One region of the Pseudomonas weihenstephanensis genome, then DNA from elsewhere that is predicted to be linked to it. Evidence: riboswitches for the same ligand, from Rfam matches in the RefSeq annotation. Region 1 holds a riboswitch; each other region holds the start of a gene.
What was found. A riboswitch is a leader RNA that binds a small molecule or an ion and turns the genes downstream of it on or off. The one in region 1 is predicted to bind cobalamin.

Region 1 (6,568 bases):
ATAAATCCGTTCGGGCTTGAGCAAGGCCGTGAACTGCTTGCTGTAGTCAGAAAAGTCCAGCGTCTCCTTGCTGCCCAACATCAAAAAACCGCGGTGACATAACGATTCATGAAACAAACCAAAGGCGCGATTTTGCAAATTTTTATTGAAGTAAATCAGTACATTACGGCACGAAATTAAATGTGTTTCTGAGAACACGCTATCCGTCGCCAGGCTGTGATCGGCGAAGGTCACATTCTCACGCAGGCTCTTATCGAAAATGGCGAAGTCATAGGCGGCCGTGTAGTAGTCAGAAAACGCCTTCTGTCCGCCCGCCTTTTGGTAGTTCTGGGTGTAGGCGCGGATATTTTCCAGCGAAAAAATCCCCTGCTTGGCCTTGTCCAGCGACCGCGGGTTAATGTCCGTCGCATAGATGATGGTGCGGTCCAGCAAACCTTCTTCACGCAGCAAGATGGCCATCGAATACACCTCCTCACCCGTGCTGCACCCTGCAATCCATATTTTCAGTGACGGGTAGGTTCTGAGGATCGGCACCACTTCCTGGCGAATGGCCAGGAAGTGTTCCGGGTCGCGAAACATCTCGCTGACCGGGATGGTCAAGAACTGCAATAACTGCATGAATACCGTGGGATCGTGTAGCACCCGCTCCTGCAAAGCCGAAATGGTATTGCAATCAAATTGGCGCATGGCGTGATGCACCCGGCGCTTGATCGATGCGCCAGAGTAATCACGAAAGTCATAGCTGTACTTGAGATAGATCGCTTCAATCAGCAGCCGTATTTCGATATCGGTGTTTCGCGTCACTTAGATACGTTCCATTTTGGGTAACCACACACGAATCAGCGAGAACAGGCGATCCAGATCGATGGGCTTGGCCAGGTAATCATTGGACCCGGCTTGCAGGCAGCGCTCCTGATCGTCCTTCATGGCCTTGGCCGTGACCGCGATGATCGGCAGCTTGCGCCAGCGCGGGTTCTTGCGAATCTCAACCGTGGCTTCGTAACCGTCCATCTCGGGCATCATCACGTCCATCAACACCAGGTCGATGTCGTCGACTTCATTCAAGCGTTCGATGGCTTCGCGACCATTTCGGCCAATGACCACAATCGCGCCCTTTTGCTCCAGTGCGCTGGTCAGCGCGAAGATATTTCGAACATCGTCGTCCACCAGCAAAATCTTGCGGCCCTCAAACACCTTGTCGCGACTACGTGCAGTTTTGAGCATCGTTTGCCGTTCATGGGACAGCTGAGATTCCACTTTGTGCAGAAATAAAGTCACTTCATCGAGCAAGCGCTCAGGGGAGCGCGCGCCCTTAATGATGATAGAGCGCGAATACTTGCGCAGTTCCGCCTCCTCATCCCGCGTCAGGTTACGCCCGGTGTACACGATGACCGGCGGGAATGAGCAAATGTCTTCGGTGGACATGCGCTTGAGCAAGTCGTTGCCCAGCATGTCCGGCAGTTTGAGGTCGATGATCATGCAGTCGTAGATATTTTCGCGCAGCAGGTCCAGAGCCTCCTGCGCGAAGCCCACGGCCGTAATTTCAATGTCGTCATCACCGATCAGGCGCGCAATACTGTCGCGCTGCAGGTCATCGTCTTCAACCAGCAGCACCCGCTTGACCTTTTGTGTCAGCTTCGCTTCAAGGCGGGCAAACACATCTTTGAGTTCCTCGCGCGTGGTCGGCTTCACCGCATAACCCACCGCGCCCATGTGCATGGCGGCTTCAACCCGGTCCTCGACCGAAATCACATGCACCGGGATGTGCCGGGTCGCAGCTAGCTCTTTAAGGCGTTGCAACACGGTCAGTCCGGAATGATCCGGCAGGCGCATATCGAGCAAAATCGCATCCGGAATAAACTCGGCCGCCAGATTGAAGCCTTCATCCGCACCATGGGCGACCAGGCACTGATACCCCAACTCATGCGCCAGATCGAAGAGGATGCGCGCGAAGTTAGGTTCGTCTTCAATCACCAAAATACAACGCGTCGTGAACGGTGCTTTTTCACGGTCATCCATGAAGCGGGGTATCTCGACTGGCGCCATCGCTGCAACGACCGGTGCGGCTTTGACCGTCATCTGCGTAGCTCTGGCGGGCAACTCTGGCGCGGGTTGCGCATAAGGCTCATCGTGCTCGATAAACTGTTGGGGCAAAATCAAGGTAAAAATGCTGCCCTGGCCCGGTTCACTGGTGATGCTGATAGAGCCGCCGAGCAATGTTGCCAGATCACGCGAAATCGACAGCCCCAAACCTGTACCGCCGTAGCGCCGGTTGGTAGTGCCGTCTGCCTGACGGAAGGCTTCGAAGATGCTCTCCTGCTGGTCAGGGGCAATACCGATCCCCGAGTCGCGCACGGTGAAGGCAATGCCCTCCCCCGGTTGACGTGAAACGGTCAGGCTGACCTGGCCTTTTTCAGTGAATTTAACGGCGTTGGACAGCAGATTCTTCAGGATCTGCTCCAAGCGCTGACGGTCCGTGAAAATCATCGGCGGCGTGCCAGGCTGCACTTCAACGTGGAAATCCAGTGCCTTGTCTGCCGCCATTGGCTGGAACATGCCGCGCAAGCCTTCAATGAGCCTGGCAACCATTGCATTCTCGGGACGCACTTCAAGCTTGCCGGCTTCTACCTTGGAGATATCCAGAATGTCGTTGATCAGGTTCAGCAAGTCGTTACCCGCCGAGTAAATCGACTCGGCAAATTTGACCTGCTCGGCAGTCAAGTTCTGTTGCGGGTTTTCGGACAGCAGTTTGGCCAGGATCAACGAACTGTTCAGCGGTGTGCGCAGTTCATGCGACATGTTGGCCAGGAACTCTGACTTGTATTTGCTGGAGCGCTGCAATTCTTCTGCACGCTCTTCGAGCTGCACCTGAGCCTGATTCAGCTCGGTGTTTTTGTGGTCCATTGCATCACGCTGCGACTCCAGCGCCAGGGCTTGATCGGCCAGCTGCTCGTTGGTTTGTTCGAGTTCCGCTTGCTGGGTTTCGAGGTGGGTTTGCGACTCTTTGAGAATGCGCGACTGTTCTTCCAGCTCTTCGTTGGCGGTTTTGAGCTCTTCTTGCTGCACCTGCAACTCTTCGTTGAGCTGCTGGGTTTCGGCCAGCACTTCCTGTAGGCGCTGACGATAACGCGCGGCTTCAATCGAGGTGCCGATGTTGTCGGCAATCAGCTCGAACAGCTCGGTATCACGCTGCGTCAAAGGGCGCAGAAAGCCCAATTCGATCACGCCATTGACCCGGTCATCATCACTGGTCGGTATCACGAGCACACTACGAGGGCTGCCTTCGCCTAACCCAGAGCTGACTTTGAAGTAATCCGACGGCACGTCGTCCAGGCGAATCAACTTATCGTGTTGGGCGGCCTGGCCAACGATGCCTTCATCGTTATGAATCACTTGGTCTTGCATTTCTTGCTCGCGGGAAAACCCGTAGCTGGCCACGCGCTTAAGACCGCCATGGTCTTCGCGCACATACACAGCAGCGACCACAGAACCCAGATATTGGGCACAGAACTGCAAGATATTGCGCCCCAGCATGTTCAGCGTAAGGCGCCCTAGCACCTGCTCTGCCAGCTCGGTCTGCCCGTTGCGCAGCCACGCCTGTTGCTCCAAGCGCTGCGCGCTCTTGAGCTGGGCGTCGAGGTTATAGCTGTAACTCTTTGAAAGATTTACCAAGTCACGACGACCGATATAGGCCAAAAAGCCACTTACGCCCAGGACAAAGACCAAATACAGGCCGATGACCAGGAAGGTGGTGCGGGTCACATCGTCGTTACGCGCCACGCGCAGTTGCTGCTCCATCGCAATAAAGGCGTCGAATTCCTTACGGATCTGATCAGTGAGGCGCTTGCCGCGCCCAGCTTGGACCGCACCGCGGTAATCACCATTATTGCGACGCAAGTCGATTATGGATTTTGCGTAGTTGCTCCAGTCATTCTGCAACGCTTCAAGGCGCTTGAGCCGATCGACTTGCTGCGCGTTATCGCTGACCAACGCTTGTAAACCGTGCAGCTGCGCAATGATCTGCGGCCTGGCCACTTCATACGGGTCCAGAAAATGCTCATCACCGGTGATCAGGTAACCGCGCATGCCGGTTTCCAGGTCAACCGTCAGCTTCATCGCTTCATTGGCGTTGCTGATCACCCGGTCCGAATGCTGGAGCCACTGAATGACTGACAGCAAAAAGCTGATCATCACCACAAACAAAACGGCGCTGAGCACGCCCACGCCCAAGGGCAAACCAACGTTGCGACTCAGGAGCTTGCGAAAACTTCGCTCATCAACCGATGCAGGTGCATTCATTTTTCTGGCCCGTGAACAGTCTTAAAAAACTGCAAGTTTGCCGGAATATCGAGTAAATAATCTATTTTCTTACGAGAAACGGTACAAATTCGTGCAAAACGCTGCCTTCTACCGTGACTAGCAGCTATTCTTGCAGGCCTTATACGGGCATTTTCTTAGTACAAGAGGGGGAACTTGTCCGGGGTGTCAGCTTACTGATACTGCATGCCACACCTGTTGACCCACCCGCGCTCACATTTTTTCGGGATACCCACTATGTCCGCAACACCCTCCACTATCCTCGTCGTCGAAGACGATGCCATTGTTCGCATGCTGATCGTGGATGTACTGGAAGAACTTGAGTTCAGCGTGCTGGAGGCTGACGGCGCTGAACAGGCACTGGTCTTTATTAAGAATGCTGAGCACACTATTGATTTGCTGATGACAGATGTCGGACTGCTCGGCATGGACGGTCTTCAACTGGCCAAAAAAGCACGCGAGCTGCGCCCGGCATTGCCCATCTTGTTTGCCAGCGGGTATGCGGAAAGCCTGGAAAAGCCAAGAGACATGTCCGTCATTGCCAAACCTTTCTCCATCGACCAATTGCGCGACACGGTTAAAAGCATTCTGTCCGCCTGCTGATAATTGACGGCTCCCCCGCGCTCGTGGTCTCCTACACATCTTGTATCAGGTGCCCTTCACAGGGTGAAACGGGAAACCGGTGCGTCAGGCGTTTATCGACCTGATCAGTCCGGTGCTGCCCCCGCAACGGTAAGCGAGAGACACATCAAAACCACTGTGCCGCTGGCATGGGAAGGTGATGTTTGCAGGTTCAAGCCCCTTGAACCCCTCGCAAGCCCGGAGACCGGCCTGAACACATCGAATAACAAACCCGCGGTGGGCGGGCGCTGTTGAACCCTGCGCACGTCGTTCGCGGGGTTTTGTTGCGCTCTATCGCCCGCTGTCTGACCAGAGGGAAGCGCCATGTCCATCAGCACCAGCCGTACCCAGTCCGCTGCTACCACGTCCACTCAAAGCCAACGCATCGTCGCCGCTGTCAGCGCGGCAGTGCTGGGCGCTTTTCTGGTTTATTTCGCAGGCTTTTCTCACATCGATGCGGTGCACAATGCCGCGCATGACACCCGTCACAGCGCTGCCTTTCCGTGCCATTGAGAAGCCCTGACATGATTAAGCGTATTGCTCAAACCGCAGGCTTTTCGGGCCTGCTGGCCGCACTTGTGCTCACATTGCTGCAAAGCTTTTGGGTCGCACCGCTGATTCTTGAAGCCGAAACCTTTGAAATGCCTGCGCCCACTCAAACCCATGATCACGCTGACAGCGCCATGCCCGCTCACAGCCATGACGCCGAGGCTTGGGAGCCGGAAGACGGCTGGCAGCGCATACTGTCGACCACCGGCGGCAACCTGGTGGTCGCGGTCGGTTTTGCCTTGATGCTTGCAGGCTTGTACACCTTGCGCAGCCCTACCCGCACATCACAAGGCTTGTTGTGGGGCGTGGCCGGTTACGCCACGTTCTGCCTGGCGCCGACCCTGGGTCTGCCACCTGAACTGCCAGGCACGGCTGCGGCTGATTTGCTGCAACGCCAGATCTGGTGGGTCGGCACCGCCGCCTCAACGGCCGTGGCCATTGCGCTGGTCGTGTTTGGCAAACATTGGGCGCTGAAGGTGTTAGGCATCGTGATTGTGGTCATTCCGCACATCATGGGCGCCCCTCAACCCCTGGTGCATTCGAGCTTGGCACCCGAAGCCCTGGAGTCGCAGTTCAAAATTGCGTCGCAATTGACCAACTTCGCATTCTGGCTGGCGTTGGGCGTTATCAGCGCCTGGTTATTCCGGCGCAAACCTGAAAGCCAGTACGGCGCATGACCCAAACCCGCACAGTGCCAACCCTGGTGGTTGGCCTGGGCTGTCGGCGCGGCTGTCAGGTTGAAGCGCTTCAGGCGCTCGTCGAACGTTCGCTGAAACAGGCCGGGATCGCGTTGAACACGATCCGAGCCTTGGCCAGTATCGAACTGAAACAGCACGAACCCGGACTGCTTCAACTGGCTCAACAGTTGCAATTACCGTTCAGGGTGTTCAGCGCGCAACAACTGAGTGTGCATGCCGCGCAACTGAGCCACCGTTCAAACCTGTCGTTGGCGCACACGGGGTGTTACGGCGTAGCTGAAAGCGCCGCGCTGGCCCTGGCTGAACAGCTGACAGGCCAGCCTGCCCGCTTGCTGATCACTCGCCAAACATCGGCCGGCGCAACGTTTGCAGTGGCTTGCTGC
Region 2 (6,568 bases), on a different contig from region 1:
TGATTTTGTATCTGCATCGGGTTGGCCAGACGCAGGCTGGGGTAGTCGTGCGGCAACTGCTGGGCCGCTTCGGCCAACAGCGCCAGGCTTGAGTCGCCGCTGCACAGGATCACCAGCTCGGCGGGGGTTTGCCCCAGGTCAGCAATGTTGTCGTCTGATACAAAGCCGCCGGGTTGGGTCCTGAGCAAATGCATGGTTTAGGCGCTCAACGCTGTACGCAGGGAGGCTTCGAGCAGGGCGGCGTCCAAGTCCTGGCCAATCAGCACCAGCTTGGTCACACGGCTTTCATCAGCGCCCCAGGCGCGGTCGAAATGCTTGTCAAAACGCGTGCCCACACCCTGGATCAGCAAGCGCATCGGTTTGCCAGGAATCGCAGCAAAACCTTTAACCCGCAAAATACCGTGCTTGATTACCAGTTGGGTCAAGGCGTCCAGCAGTACACGCTCTTCGGCTTGCGGCAATTGGATGGAAATGGAGTCGAAGGCATCGTGGTCGTGGTCGTCATGGTCATCGCCATCATGATGATGGTCGTGATGACTGTGGCGGCTGTCGATGTGTTCTTCCGAGCCGTTGCCCAGGCCCAACAGCACGTCCAGCGGCAGGCGACCGCTGCTGGCTTCGATGATTTTCACCGCAGGCGGCAGCTCTTCGGCAACTTCTGCGCGCACCTTGGCCAGGTCCTGCAGGTTGATCAGGTCGGCTTTGTTGAGAATCACCAGGTCGGCGCTGGCCAGTTGATCGGCAAACAACTCATGCAACGGTGATTCGTGGTCCAGGTTAGGGTCCAGTTTGCGCTGGGCGTCGACTTGATCCGGGAACGCGGCAAACGTACCGGCCGCAACGGCTGGACTGTCGACCACGGTAATCACCGCATCAACGGTGCAGGCACTGCGGATTTCTGGCCACTGGAACGCCTGGACCAGCGGTTTTGGCAGTGCCAGACCCGAGGTTTCGATCAGGATGTGGTCGATGTCGCCACGGCGTGCCACCAATTCGCGCATCACCGGGAAGAATTCTTCCTGCACGGTGCAGCACAGACAGCCGTTAGCCAGTTCATACACACGGCCGTTGGCTTCTTCTTCGGTGCAACCGATGGTGCACTGCTTGAGGATTTCACCATCAATGCCCAGCTCGCCGAACTCGTTGACGATCACCGCAATGCGTCGACCCTGTGCGTTGTCGAGCATGTGACGCAACAAAGTGGTTTTGCCCGAGCCGAGGAAGCCGGTAACGATCGTGACGGGGATTTTGGCCAGTGTTTTCATCGGATGCCCTTTGGCAAAGCGGCGGGCATACGGGACGACGACCGCAGGCAGTGTGCGGTCGTTTTCGCCACCGGATCACCCCGCCCGGTTGAAGTAAGAAACAGTCACGAGGCAGGTCTCCTGGCTTACGGCTGGGCCTCAGCCAGTGGCTGTGCCCCTCCTTGCGCCTTCCCGCGGATCAGGCAGTGGCGATGCAAGGCAATTGACCGTTTACAGTTGCGGGGGCAGCCGCGGCATACCGCGTTCCCTTCTTAGCTTCGCGTGGCGAAGAACCTCGAACGCGCAAGGCTACGCAGTGCGTTGTAACAGGTCAATGTTAAGGCGCATGGTGTCGCGTGAGACGGTGGGCAATTTAGCCCAAGGCCGCGGGTGAACATCATGCCTATCGGCAGTGATAGGGCCGGTTCCCCGCTGACATTGGCCAGCACGGTGAAACTGGCGCCGCCCATCGCGTTGTGGGTGTCACATTGGCCGTGACCGGGGACAGGATCAGGTCATAGCACTGAAATTGATCTTCCATGTAGTCGCCAATGACGCAGGTGCCGAGTGCGCCAGCGCCTTGGGCGTCTTCGCGAACAAAACACTCGGCCTTAGGCTGGGCGGCGTGCGGCATACGCATCGATCAATGTGCGTGTCAGCTCATAAGAGGACAGCTCGGCAGTACGCCCTGGGCTTAACGTAAAGCCCTGGCCCGCCCACAGGTTAATGAAGTCGCCTGAACCGTGGGGTTCGGTTTTGGCTTTGAGCGCCAACAACACCCCGCCGGCCAACGGAAAGGCTGGCGCCTGAGGGTTGATCGGGCCCATTTCGCGCATCACTCGATTGACGATCCCGCGCGCCGGGCGCCCGGTAAATAGATTGGTCAGCGCCGTTTGGCTACCACTGGCTTCGCGCAGGGCGCGGCGATGCGGTTGCGTCAACGTGGCCTGCGGGCAAAACAGATACGCCGTACCGATTTGTACTGCACTGGCGCCTAACGCAAACGCGGCTGCGATGCCCCTGGCATCCGCAATCCCGCCTGCTGCAATAACAGGCACACCCACCGCGTCAACGATCTGCGGCACTAGGGCGAACGTACCGATTTGTGTGCTCAGCTCATCACTCAAGAACATCGCCCGGTGGCCACCGGCTTCGTAGCCCATCGCAATGATTGCGTCGCAGCCGTGGCGCTCCAACCATATCGCCTCCTCCACCGTGGTGGCCGAACTCAGCACTTTTGCACCACAGGCTTTAACCCGTGCCAACAGCTGCGGAGCCGGTAAACCGAAATGAAAACTCACCACTTGCGGGCGTAACTCTTCAACCAGCGCACACGTCGCCTCGTCAAACGGTGCGCGGCTTGACACGGGAGCAGGCGCATCATAATCGACACCCAACTCTTGGTAGTACGCCTTGAACAGCGACTTCCACTGTTGGGCACGACCTTCATCGTGGGCGGGGGGCTGGTGGCAAAAGAAGTTGAGGTTCAGTGGTTGATCGCACGCCTCGCGAAAAGCTGCAACCTCGGCACGAATCGAGTCCAACGTCAGCGTGGCACACGCCAGAGACCCCAGCCCACCCGCCTTCGCCACGCCGATCATGAGGTCTGCGCCCGCCCCCAACATCGGTGCTTGAATGATCGGCGCGCTAATACCTGCCAATTCAATAAAGCGTGAATCCGGCCAACCGTTCATGCGGGTATCTCCAGAATCGATCATCAGAAAAAAGTGAATTGAAGCGCGCCATGGGGCTTGAGTGATTCAAAGCCGGGATGCCTGCCACCCCGCTACAAACACGAACCCTGACTACGGGGTTGGTGACTTGCTGACAAGCGCCGCAATCAGCGCTGGATCGTGGTCATAGATGTCCGGGGCGAAGGACACTTTACCGTCCTTGTGGGCTTGTGCGGTCCAGTAAGTCATCAAGATGGGCATGGGTTGTGCCAGTCGAAACTCATGAGTGCGACCGGTACTGAGCAATTCTTCGGTGCGGGTTTTTTCCGCAGGATTGACCAGCCAGTCCCGCAACTCAAAAGCCGACTCAACCCGCACGCAACCCGAACTAAAGGCGCGTGGGCCTTTACTGAACAGCGCCTGGCTCGGTGTGTCATGTAAATACACCGAGAACGGGTTAGGGAAGCGCACCACAATTTTGCCCAGCGGATTGCGCGGGCCTGCACCCTGGCGCAACAAGATATTGCCGGGGCGATCCCAGTTGACATCCTGAGCGGCCAGCACTTGCCCGTTGCTGTCGAGCACTTGCAAATCATGGCGGGCCAGATACGACTGATCGCGGCGGATTTGCGGGAGTTTGTCCTGTTTGAAAATGGTCGGCGGAATGGTCCATGTCGGGTTCAGCGTCAACCGCGTGACGCGCGACTTCAACAAGGGTGTTTGTCGATCCGCCCTGCCCACCTGCGTTCGGGTCTGCCAAACCGGCACCCCATTCTGATAGACCATCAGCAGCGCCGCGGGCACATTGACCAACAAACTGGTGGGTTCGAAATCGTGCGCCATCCAGCGAAAACGCTCTAGGTTGATACGCAACTGATCACGCCGCATCTGTGGGCTGACGTTCATCTCTTTCAAGGTGCCCGGCCCGATGACCCCATCGGCTTGCAGCGAATGATCCAGTTGAAAACTCTTCACTGCAGCGGCCAACTCAGGCGAGTAGGTGTTGTTACTCACGTTGGGTAATGCGCTTAAATAGCCTTCGCTGAGCATGCGCTGCGCCAACACCGGCACCCGCGCATCCTGCATGCCGGGTTTAAGCAGGGGGCCACTGCCCACAACCGGCCACGTCGGCAAGGGTTGTTGGCGCAAACGTGCATAGACCTTGCGCAAATTTTGATAACGCTCAAGCGCTGGACGTGCCTGATTGAATGCATCGGCGACGTCCTGCACACCCGGCACTGCAAGGGCAAGAAGTGCCGCCTGGCGGTCCGGCATAACGTCGTTGGAGTGCCACACCGGCTCGAAGCGCGACGGGTCTAGACGACCGTAATGCAAGTCGTGCAGGGCTTGCAGGTAGTGCAGGCTGATGTCGATGTCGGCACACATGCCCTCGTTTTTGGGCAAGGCGTAGTGCCCGGGGTCGAGGCCATCATCCGCAAGCTGGGGCAACGCGGCCTGCAAGGCAGAAAGGCGACCGTTGACCGACCACACCGGCTGATAACTCTGGCCCTGGTAAAATCCCTGCAACAGTGGCTGAGTGGACGCAGTCAGGCGCGGTGCCAACTGCGGGCAAACCTTGGCCAGTTCTGTGGGCGCCACTTGCAACAACGTGACGGGATCAACCGGCACTTCATCCGCCAGCGCGACCAATGGCGCTACCAGCAAGGCAAGGCTCAAGTAACATGCGTGTTTTTTGATCAACTGCTTTACTCCAATCCATGGCCATCCGGTAGATGGGGCACCGTATCACCCGTCGCACTCAGGCCAGCCTTTTATACAGTCGTTGCGCGTTACCCGCGAAGCGTCAGGAGCCCATTCAACAGTGAGAATATTCAACTTATGCTGATTTTTTTGCGTCGGCTTTGTCTGGCCGCTGCGACTCTGGGCACACTCTGTAGCCCCGTGTTCGCCGCCAGCCCCTCTAAACCGGTATTGTTCAACAGCCTCGCCCAGGCAGCACCAGAACTCAATCCCCAAGCACTAAAAAGTGCCCTCAGTGCGATGCAATGCGCGGTCAACAACGGCGCCAGTCAAGCTCAACACCTGGCCGTGATCGACTACTCCCAGCCCTCGACAGCACGCCGCTTGTGGATATTCGATCTGCGCAAAAAAACGCTGGTACTGCGTGATCTGGTTGCTCACGGGCAAAACTCCGGTGAAAACTTCGCGACTCAATTCTCCAATAAAGAAGGTAGCTTTCAGTCTAGCCTGGGCCTGTTCCGTACCCAGGAAAGCTATAAAGGCGCGCATGGCTACTCCTTGCGCATGGACGGCCTGGAGCCTGGTATCAACGATCGAGCCCGTGAGCGTGACATCGTGATACACGCGGCCAGCTACGTGAACCCGCTTTGGAGCCAGCGCCAAGGCCGTATCGGCCGCAGCCAGGGCTGCCCCGCCGTACGGCCGCAAGTGGCACGCCAAGTGGTAGACAAACTCAAGGACGGTCAGTTCATGTTTGCCTGGTATCCCGACCAGCGCTGGCTACAGTCCTCAGCCTACCTCAACTGTCAGCCCCGCTTGGTAGCGACTATCGTGACCGCTAAAGGCAGTTAAACCCTTCGACTTTCACCGAGTGTCACTACAGACCTTCCGCTAAGAGACTACGCTAAGAGCTGTCATTAACATGGCACCTCTTAGTGAAGTTCCAATAGACAAGGAACGCTGAAGTGACATTTCTGTTGAAGTTCCTCCAGGCAGGTAAAGACAACGCCATCAACGTTGCAGGAATTGAAGAAGCTCTTTCACTGATTACCCAGGCTGATACAGCACTGGAACAGCCCACATTGTTTTTCGAACCCAAGCAAACTTATTGCGCCCTGCACCGCGGCTTGCCTTACGAAGCTGTCGCAGAAGAATTGGACAGCCAGTGGGAATGGCCCACAGACGACCCCTTAAAAGTTCATCCCAGGCTAAAGGCCAAATACCAGACATAATCTGCGGGTCGGCCGCAACCGTGCCCAAGCGCAATAAGCCTGTTCTGCCAACATGCTTACAAACGTGATGTACCGGCTCTAAAAGGCGCAAAGGGATCAAAATGAGTATTGCAATCCGCAGTGAACAAGGCGACGACATCGACACCATCAACCGAGTTGACTGAGGCCGCTTTTTTAAACGAAGAACACTCCAGCCATACAGAGCAACACAGCGATCACCTTTGAAGGTGAACTCTCTGTAGGAACAGTCAAATACCATGATGCGTTTGATACCACTGAGTAAGCTCAAACCCGCTGGATACTGATCTGATGGACGTTGCCGGCTCATCTTCACACTTGCTAACCCTCGCATGAGCTGCCTGCCTTGGTAGACTTGCATTGCGTTGCGTCAAATGCGGATCTGCGCGGTCGTGGTAACAACCCCACTCGCCCGTTTTCTTGCCATCAATAGTTGCCTTGGAAAAGTGGTACCTCGTACCCGCGAGTCCTGAAAAACGCCCTAACCCCCCCTAAAACACGTAGAGCAAAATGGTACAGAATTCAGCTACACCCCACGTAAACACAGGCTCTGCGGTGTCCAGACGCTTTAGCGTGGCACCTATGATGGATGATACGGACTGAGCCGCTAGCCCCTTTAAAATAAGGGTTTACGACCTACTTAATTTATCTCTGTACCATTTTCGTACCAGCCAACTTTCACTGCCCTCCCCTTTAATCC
Region 3 (6,568 bases), on a different contig from region 1:
AACCAGCCGATATAGGGCAGCCACGACAGCGCCGTGGCCAGGATCGTCAGCGGGACGACCGCCAGCACCCAGGCCGTCACCCCATGACTGCGCCAACCCCGCCCGCCGGAGTTAAAACGTTGCTCGATACGCTCAGCCATACGGCCAAACGCAACCAGCGGATGCCAGCGTTTTGGCTCACCCAGTAGCGCATCCAACGCCACACCGGCGACGCACAGTAACGCCACACTCATGGACTCACTCCCCAATAGTTCTCGTACACCAATTCGTTCAGTGGTCGCGCTTGCGCCCACCCTTCCAGCACCAGCATCGGCGCCGGGTAAAACGCCGCAACCGGCCCCAGGCATAACACTGCCAGCGGCTTCGCCCCGGGTGGCAGGCCGAGTAAATCTGCCAGTGCCTGCGGCTCGAACAACGACACCCACCCCATGCCCAACCCTTCAACCCGCGCGGCCAGCCACAGGTTTTGAATGGCACAGGACAACGACGCCATGTCCATTTCCGGCAAGGTGCGACGGCCAAAAATGTGCTTTTCGCGGTCATCCATCAACGCGGCCACCAACACTTCGGCGCAGTCGTTGATGCCTTCGACCTTGAGCGTCATGAATTCATCCGAACGCTCGCCCAGCGCCTCGGCGGTGCGCACGCGCTCTGCTTCGACCAAACGTTGAATCTTGCCGCGTAACGCACGATCTGTAATGCGGATAAACCGCCACGGCTGCATCAAACCCACGCTGGGGGCTTGATGCGCCGCTTCGAGCAGGCGCGCCAACAGCTCGGGCGCTACCGTACCGCCGCTGAAATGACGCATATCGCGGCGTTCGGCGATGGCGCGGTACACCGCTGCGCGTTCTTGGGGACTAAATGCGTTGTCGCTCATGGCACCTTCACGGCACACGGTGCGAACAGCGCAGCCACGGCCTGGGGGTTGGAGGGAAAGTAAAAGTGCACATAAGACGCCGTCATCCGGCCTTCGCGATACACCGCTTCGGCGCCGCGCCCGCCATTGGGGCTAAAGCCACGGGCGATAGGGAGCAGCTCGGTGCGGGTCAGCGAGTGATGGTAGGTGTGACCGCGCAGCAGGCCTTCGGGCATGTCCACCGCTTGCAACGCCAATGCCGCCAGGCGTTTTTGCATGGTGGCTTCGCCTTTCAACAACCCCACCAGCTCAGCCCGCTGGCCTTCAACATCGGTCAACGCATCGAGTAAATACAGCATGCCGCCGCACTCAGCCAGCAGCGGTTTACCGGCGGCGTGGTGAGCACGAATGGCCTCCAGCATCGGGCGATTACGCGACAACTCAAGGTGATGCAACTCGGGATAGCCGCCCGGTAAATACAGGCTGTGCGCCTGCGGCAGGTGCGTGTCGCGAATCGGCGAGAAAAACAGCAATTCAGCCCCCATGTCTCGCAACAAGGCCAGGCTCGCGCCGTAGGTGAAGGCGAACGCTTCATCGCGGGCCACGGCAATGCGCACACCGGCCAACAGCGGTTCGATCGCGACCGGCTGCGGCGCGGCAAACTCAACCGCCGGTGGCAGCGCTACCTCGCAGGTGCTGGCGAGCGCATCGGCGGCAGCATCGAGACGTGCGTCCAGATCGTTCAACTCGCTGGCCTGCACCAGCCCCAAGTGACGACTGGGTAATTCGATACCGGTTTCACGCGACAGTGCGCCGTACCAGCGCAAGCCTTGGGTCAAGCTGCCTTCGAGCAATTGCGCGTGGCGTACCGTGCCGACGCGGTTGGCCAGAACCCCGGCAAATGGCAAATCAGGCTGATACATCGCCAGCCCCAACGCCAACGCACCAAAGGTCTGCGCCATTGCGGTGCCATCAATGACCCCGAGTACGGGCACACCAAAGTGGCGCGCCAGATCAGCGCTGGACGGGGTGCCATCGAACAGGCCCATGACCCCTTCAATCAGAATCAGGTCGGCCTCGCCTGCGGCTTCCCACAACAGGCGTCGGCTTTCGTCCGCGCCCACCATCCATAAATCAACCTGATACACCGGCGCACCGCTGGCGCGCTCCAGAATCATGGGGTCGAGAAAATCCGGGCCACATTTAAATACCCGCACCTTGCGCCCTTGATTGCGATGCAATCGGGCCAAAGCGGCGGTAACGGTGGTCTTGCCCTGACCGGAAGCCGGTGCGGCGATCAACACCGCCGGGCAATGACGCGACTCTCTCATGCTTGAGCACTCATAATTCAATGCCTTTCTGGGCTTTTATTCCGGCCTGAAACGCGTGCTTGACCACGTTCATTTCCGTCACGGTGTCGGCCAGATCAATCAGTTCGGGTTTGGCGCCACGGCCGGTGACCAGCACATGCTGCATGGGCGGACGGGCTTGCAGGTCACTGAGCACCTGTTCCAGGTCGAGATAGCCGTGCTTGAGCGCAATGTTCAGCTCATCCAGTACCACCAGCCCGATGGAGGGGTCGCGCAACATCTCGCGCGATACTTCCCACGCCGCTTCAGCAGCGGCGATGTCACGCTGGCGGTCCTGGGTTTCCCAGGTAAAGCCTTCGCCCATCACGTGGTAACGCACTTGCTCGGGGAAGCGGCGGAAAAAAATCTCTTCGCCAGTGCTGTTGCGGCCCTTGATGAACTGCACTACGCCACATTGCATGCCGTGCCCCATGGCACGGGCCAACATGCCAAAAGCCGAGCTGCTTTTGCCTTTGCCATTGCCGGTCAATACCAGCAACAAGCCACACTCGTTGGGAGCGCTGGCAATGCGCTCATCCATGACGGCTTTTTTGCGCAGCATGCGCGCCTGATGACGTTCGTCGCGTTCGGGGGATTCATTCATGGCAGCTCTCCGTCGGGGCTGAATTAAGCAAACGGGAGGCGGGGGGAATAGGTCAATAACGACACACACTCGCCCGCCGCGAAGGTGCTGGATGGCTCAGGCCGGTCTCCGGGCTCACAAGCAGGCGGCCCTGACGCGGGGCAGCCCTGACCGCGCGCCTTCCCGTGAACAAACACAGTGGCACTCAGCGCGGCGTTGACTCATTTACCGTTGCGGGGGCAGCGCCGGGATCGTGGCGGCTGTGCGAAATGCACGCGCCCTCACCGGCTTCCCTGTTTCACCCTGCGAACCTTGGATTGCAGGGCACCTGAAACAAGCGCCAAAGGTTAGAGGGTTGGGGGTGGAGCGTCAATTAAAGGTGGTGCGCATATCGGCACGCCTCGCATTGCCCTGAACCTTTAAGCGACTAGGCTTATCTATCACTTACGCCCCCTGAACTCATGGAGATTCACATGCTCAAGCGCCAACACGCCGTCGTCATCGTCCTTGCGGCCGGTTTAGCCGCCTGTGGTGAGAGTTCGTCACTGCAAGTGGCGGATGGCACCGGCCCCTCGCCCAAGCTGCCTGAACCCAATAAAACCTTGATCCCCACCGTAAACATCGCCCCCGCCGTGGGCTGGAGCCAAGGCGCCAAGCCGATTGCAGCTGAAGGCTTGAACGTCAGCGCATTTGCCGAAGACCTCGACCACCCGCGCTGGCTCTACGTACTGCCCAATGGCGACGTGCTGGTGGCCGAAACCAACGCCCCGCCCAAACCGGATGACAGCAAAGGCATTCGCGGCTGGGTGATGGAGAAGGTCATGGGCAAAGCCGGTGCCGGCGTGCCCAGCGCAAACCGCATCACGTTACTGCGCGACGCCAACCATGACGGCATCGCCGAGACCCGCACCGTGTTTTTGCAAAACCTCAACTCGCCGTTCGGCATGACGTTGGTGGGCAACGATCTGTACGTGGCCGACTCCGACAAGCTGCTGCGCTTTCCCTATCAAGCCGGCCAAGACTCCATCAGCGCCCAACCGACCAAAGTGGTCGACTTGCCGGGTGGGCCGCTGAACCATCACTGGACTAAAAACGTCATCGCCAGCCCCGACGGCAAAAAGCTCTACGTGACCGTCGGCTCCAACAGCAATGTGGGTGAAAACGGCCTGGACAAGGAAGAAGGCCGCGCCGCCATTTGGGAAGTTGACCCGGCGACCGGCAGCCACCGCATTTTCGCCTCCGGGCTGCGCAACCCCAACGGCATGGACTGGGAACCTGCGACCGGCAAACTCTGGACGGCGGTTAACGAACGTGACGAGATCGGCAGCGATCTGGTGCCGGATTACATCACCTCCGTCAAAGACGGCGGCTTCTATGGCTGGCCCTACAGCTATTACGGCCAGCATGTTGATGTGCGGGTTGATCCGCAAAACCCCGAACTTGTGGCCAAAGCCATCGCGCCTGACTATGCCGTCGGCCCACACACCGCTTCACTGGGTTTGAGTTTTGCCGATGGCAGCAAGTTGCCGAACTTCACTGAAGGGGCTTTTATTGGCCAGCACGGCTCCTGGAACCGCAAACCGCACAGTGGCTACAAAGTGATCTTCGTGCCCTTTGCTGACGGTAAACCCACAGGCATGCCGATGGACGTGCTCACCGGCTTTCTCAACGCCGACGAAAAAGCCATGGGCCGCCCGGTGGGGGTAGTGATTGATAAACAGGGGGATTTGCTGGTGGCCGATGACGTCGGCAACAAGATTTGGCGGGTGTCAGCCAAGTAACCTCAGGCTCGCAGCTTTCGGCAGCTCCTACAGACGTCCCGTAGGAACTGGCGCAGGTTGCGAGCTTTTAAGAGGCGCTCAGATTGCCTAAGGATTACGCGCCAGGTGCTGCTCGGTCGGCAAGACGCGCTTGGCATTCAGGTAGGCTTTTTGCCAATAGGCTTTGGACAGGCTGTCGAGCTTGACGGTGCCGCCCGTGGCAGGCGCATGCACAAAGCGCCCTTCCCCCACATAAATCCCTGCATGGCTGACTTGCGTACCGCCGCTGGTGGCGAAGAACAGCAAGTCACCGGTTTGCAGTTTGTCTTTGCCCACATTCGGCGCGCTCATCACGATCATTTCGCGGGTTGAGCGCGGCAACGAAATACCCGCCGCGTCGTTATAGACGTACTTGATCAAACCGCTGCAATCAAAACCCGAATCCGGGGTATTACCGCCCCAGCGATAAGGCGTACCGACCAAACCCAAGGCGCGAAACAGCACATCTGCCGCGACCGGCGAAAAGTCTTCAGAGGAGTTGGTAAATACCACCGGCTTTTTGGCCACGGGGGCTGGCGGCGGGTTGCTGGCGCAAGCACTGAGCAAGGCAGCTAGAGTTAAAACGGCAACGCGGGCGATGATCGACATAAACAGAACGTTCCTGATTCTGGATACGGCAACTCGGCCGCGAAACCTGAAGCCGCGAGAGGGAGCACCTTCGCGGCTTCAAGAATTTAACAATGCGACTGAATTCTAGCCCTTAGAGGCCAAACTTCAAGTGAAGCTTTAACTTTACTTGCGGGCTACTACGCTTGTAGGCGCCATCGCCAAGGCACGTTTGGCCTCAATAAAGGTTTTGCTCCAGTAGGTGTCACCCAGGTTGTCGATCCGTACGCCCCCGCTGCGGCGGCTGCTGGAGTGGATGAACTGGTCATCGCCCAGGTAAATACCGGCATGGCTGACGCGGCCACGACCGTTGGTGCTGAAGAACAGCAAGTCACCCGGCTTGAGTTTGTTGCGCGCGACAAGCGGTGCTTTTACGTTGATCATTTCTCGCGTGGAACGCGGCAATTGCATGCCCGCCTCTTCGCGAAACAGATAACCGATAAAGCCGCTGCAATCGAAGCCTGCTTCAGAGGTGCCGCCAAAACGGTAGCGGGTACCGATCAAGGACATGCCACGCTCAAGGATGCTGTCAGCCAGGGCTGGCAGTTCGTAAGGCTTGCTGTTCTCGGAGAATTGAGCCAGTTCTTTTTCGGTCGCCAACTCTTCCTGATAAATAGCGGAAGCCTGGGACGAAGATGACGATTGAACCTGATGATCGACCACTTGCTGAGACACGGGCGAGTGCGCAGCGCAACCAAACAACAGGGTAACGAGTGCGAGAGGCACGAGGGGTGCGAAGCGATTTAGCATGGGCACGACCGTGGCTTGTAGGAAAAGTAGTCGCGACTATGCCAACTATGATCCTCATTTGCAAATTCAATCGATCTAAATGTGACTCGCCAGTTTTCTCATGACATCTAAGGTTTTACACCCCTGACGATAGATTCTGCGCGCGCAGCCCTTCTGGCCCGCAGGTTTTCTGGCGCCTGAAACTTGCCAAACAGAGAGGAAGTGCCGACTTTACCAGCCCAATGTTTCTTTCAAGAACGGGATGGTCAGCTTGCGCTGTGCTTGCAACGAGGCTTGATCGAGCTGCTCAAGCAGGTCAAACAATGCACTCATGCTGCGGGTGCCGCGGGTCAGGATGAAGTGCCCGACTTCGTCGGTCAGGTGCAGGCCACGGCGTGAAGCGCGCAGCTGCAAGGCACGCAGTTTGTCTTCGTCAGACAAAGGGCGCATCTGGAAAATCAACGCCAGCGTGAGGCGCGACTTGAGGTCAGCCAGCTTGATTGGCAATTCGCGCGGCGAGGCCGAAGCGGCAATCAGTAAACGCCGACCGCTGTCACGCAGACGGTTGAACAGGTGGAACAAGGCCTCTTCCCAATCAGCACGACCGGCCACGGCTTGAAGG

Region 2: linked by a shared signal. The riboswitch ahead of cobW (cobalamin biosynthesis protein CobW) and the one ahead of GYN01_RS20705 (CbtB domain-containing protein) in region 1 are both predicted to bind cobalamin.
Region 3: linked by a shared signal. The riboswitch ahead of cobO (cob(I)yrinic acid a,c-diamide adenosyltransferase) and the one ahead of GYN01_RS20705 (CbtB domain-containing protein) in region 1 are both predicted to bind cobalamin.

The regions. Positions count from the first base shown of each region.
Region 1 covers NZ_JAAEBV010000008.1:102,019-108,586, reverse strand. The annotation lists gene GYN01_RS20720 (CheR family methyltransferase) at 1-804, opposite strand, end outside; gene GYN01_RS20715 (response regulator) at 805-4,299, opposite strand; gene GYN01_RS20710 (response regulator) at 4,555-4,920, shown strand; cobalamin riboswitch at 4,951-5,166, shown strand; gene GYN01_RS20705 (CbtB domain-containing protein) at 5,263-5,451, shown strand; gene GYN01_RS20700 (CbtA family protein) at 5,463-6,164, shown strand; gene GYN01_RS20695 (cobalamin biosynthesis protein) at 6,161-6,568, shown strand, end outside.
Region 2 covers NZ_JAAEBV010000003.1:318,202-324,769, forward strand. The annotation lists gene cobN (cobaltochelatase subunit CobN) at 1-194, opposite strand, end outside; gene cobW (cobalamin biosynthesis protein CobW) at 198-1,265, opposite strand; cobalamin riboswitch at 1,359-1,557, opposite strand; partial or broken gene GYN01_RS22680 (amidase) at 1,622-1,797, opposite strand; gene GYN01_RS12310 (NAD(P)H-dependent flavin oxidoreductase) at 1,856-2,938, opposite strand; gene GYN01_RS12315 (L,D-transpeptidase family protein) at 3,050-4,618, opposite strand; gene GYN01_RS12320 (murein L,D-transpeptidase catalytic domain family protein) at 4,757-5,470, shown strand; gene GYN01_RS12325 (hypothetical protein) at 5,584-5,850, shown strand.
Region 3 covers NZ_JAAEBV010000001.1:902,991-909,558, forward strand. The annotation lists gene cbiB (adenosylcobinamide-phosphate synthase CbiB) at 1-233, opposite strand, end outside; gene bluB (5,6-dimethylbenzimidazole synthase) at 230-880, opposite strand; gene GYN01_RS03995 (cobyrinic acid a,c-diamide synthase CobB) at 877-2,190, opposite strand; gene cobO (cob(I)yrinic acid a,c-diamide adenosyltransferase) at 2,201-2,812, opposite strand; cobalamin riboswitch at 2,895-3,138, opposite strand; gene GYN01_RS04005 (PQQ-dependent sugar dehydrogenase) at 3,265-4,572, shown strand; gene GYN01_RS04010 (C40 family peptidase) at 4,660-5,199, opposite strand; gene GYN01_RS04015 (C40 family peptidase) at 5,344-5,967, opposite strand; gene hda (DnaA regulatory inactivator Hda) at 6,178-6,568, opposite strand, start outside.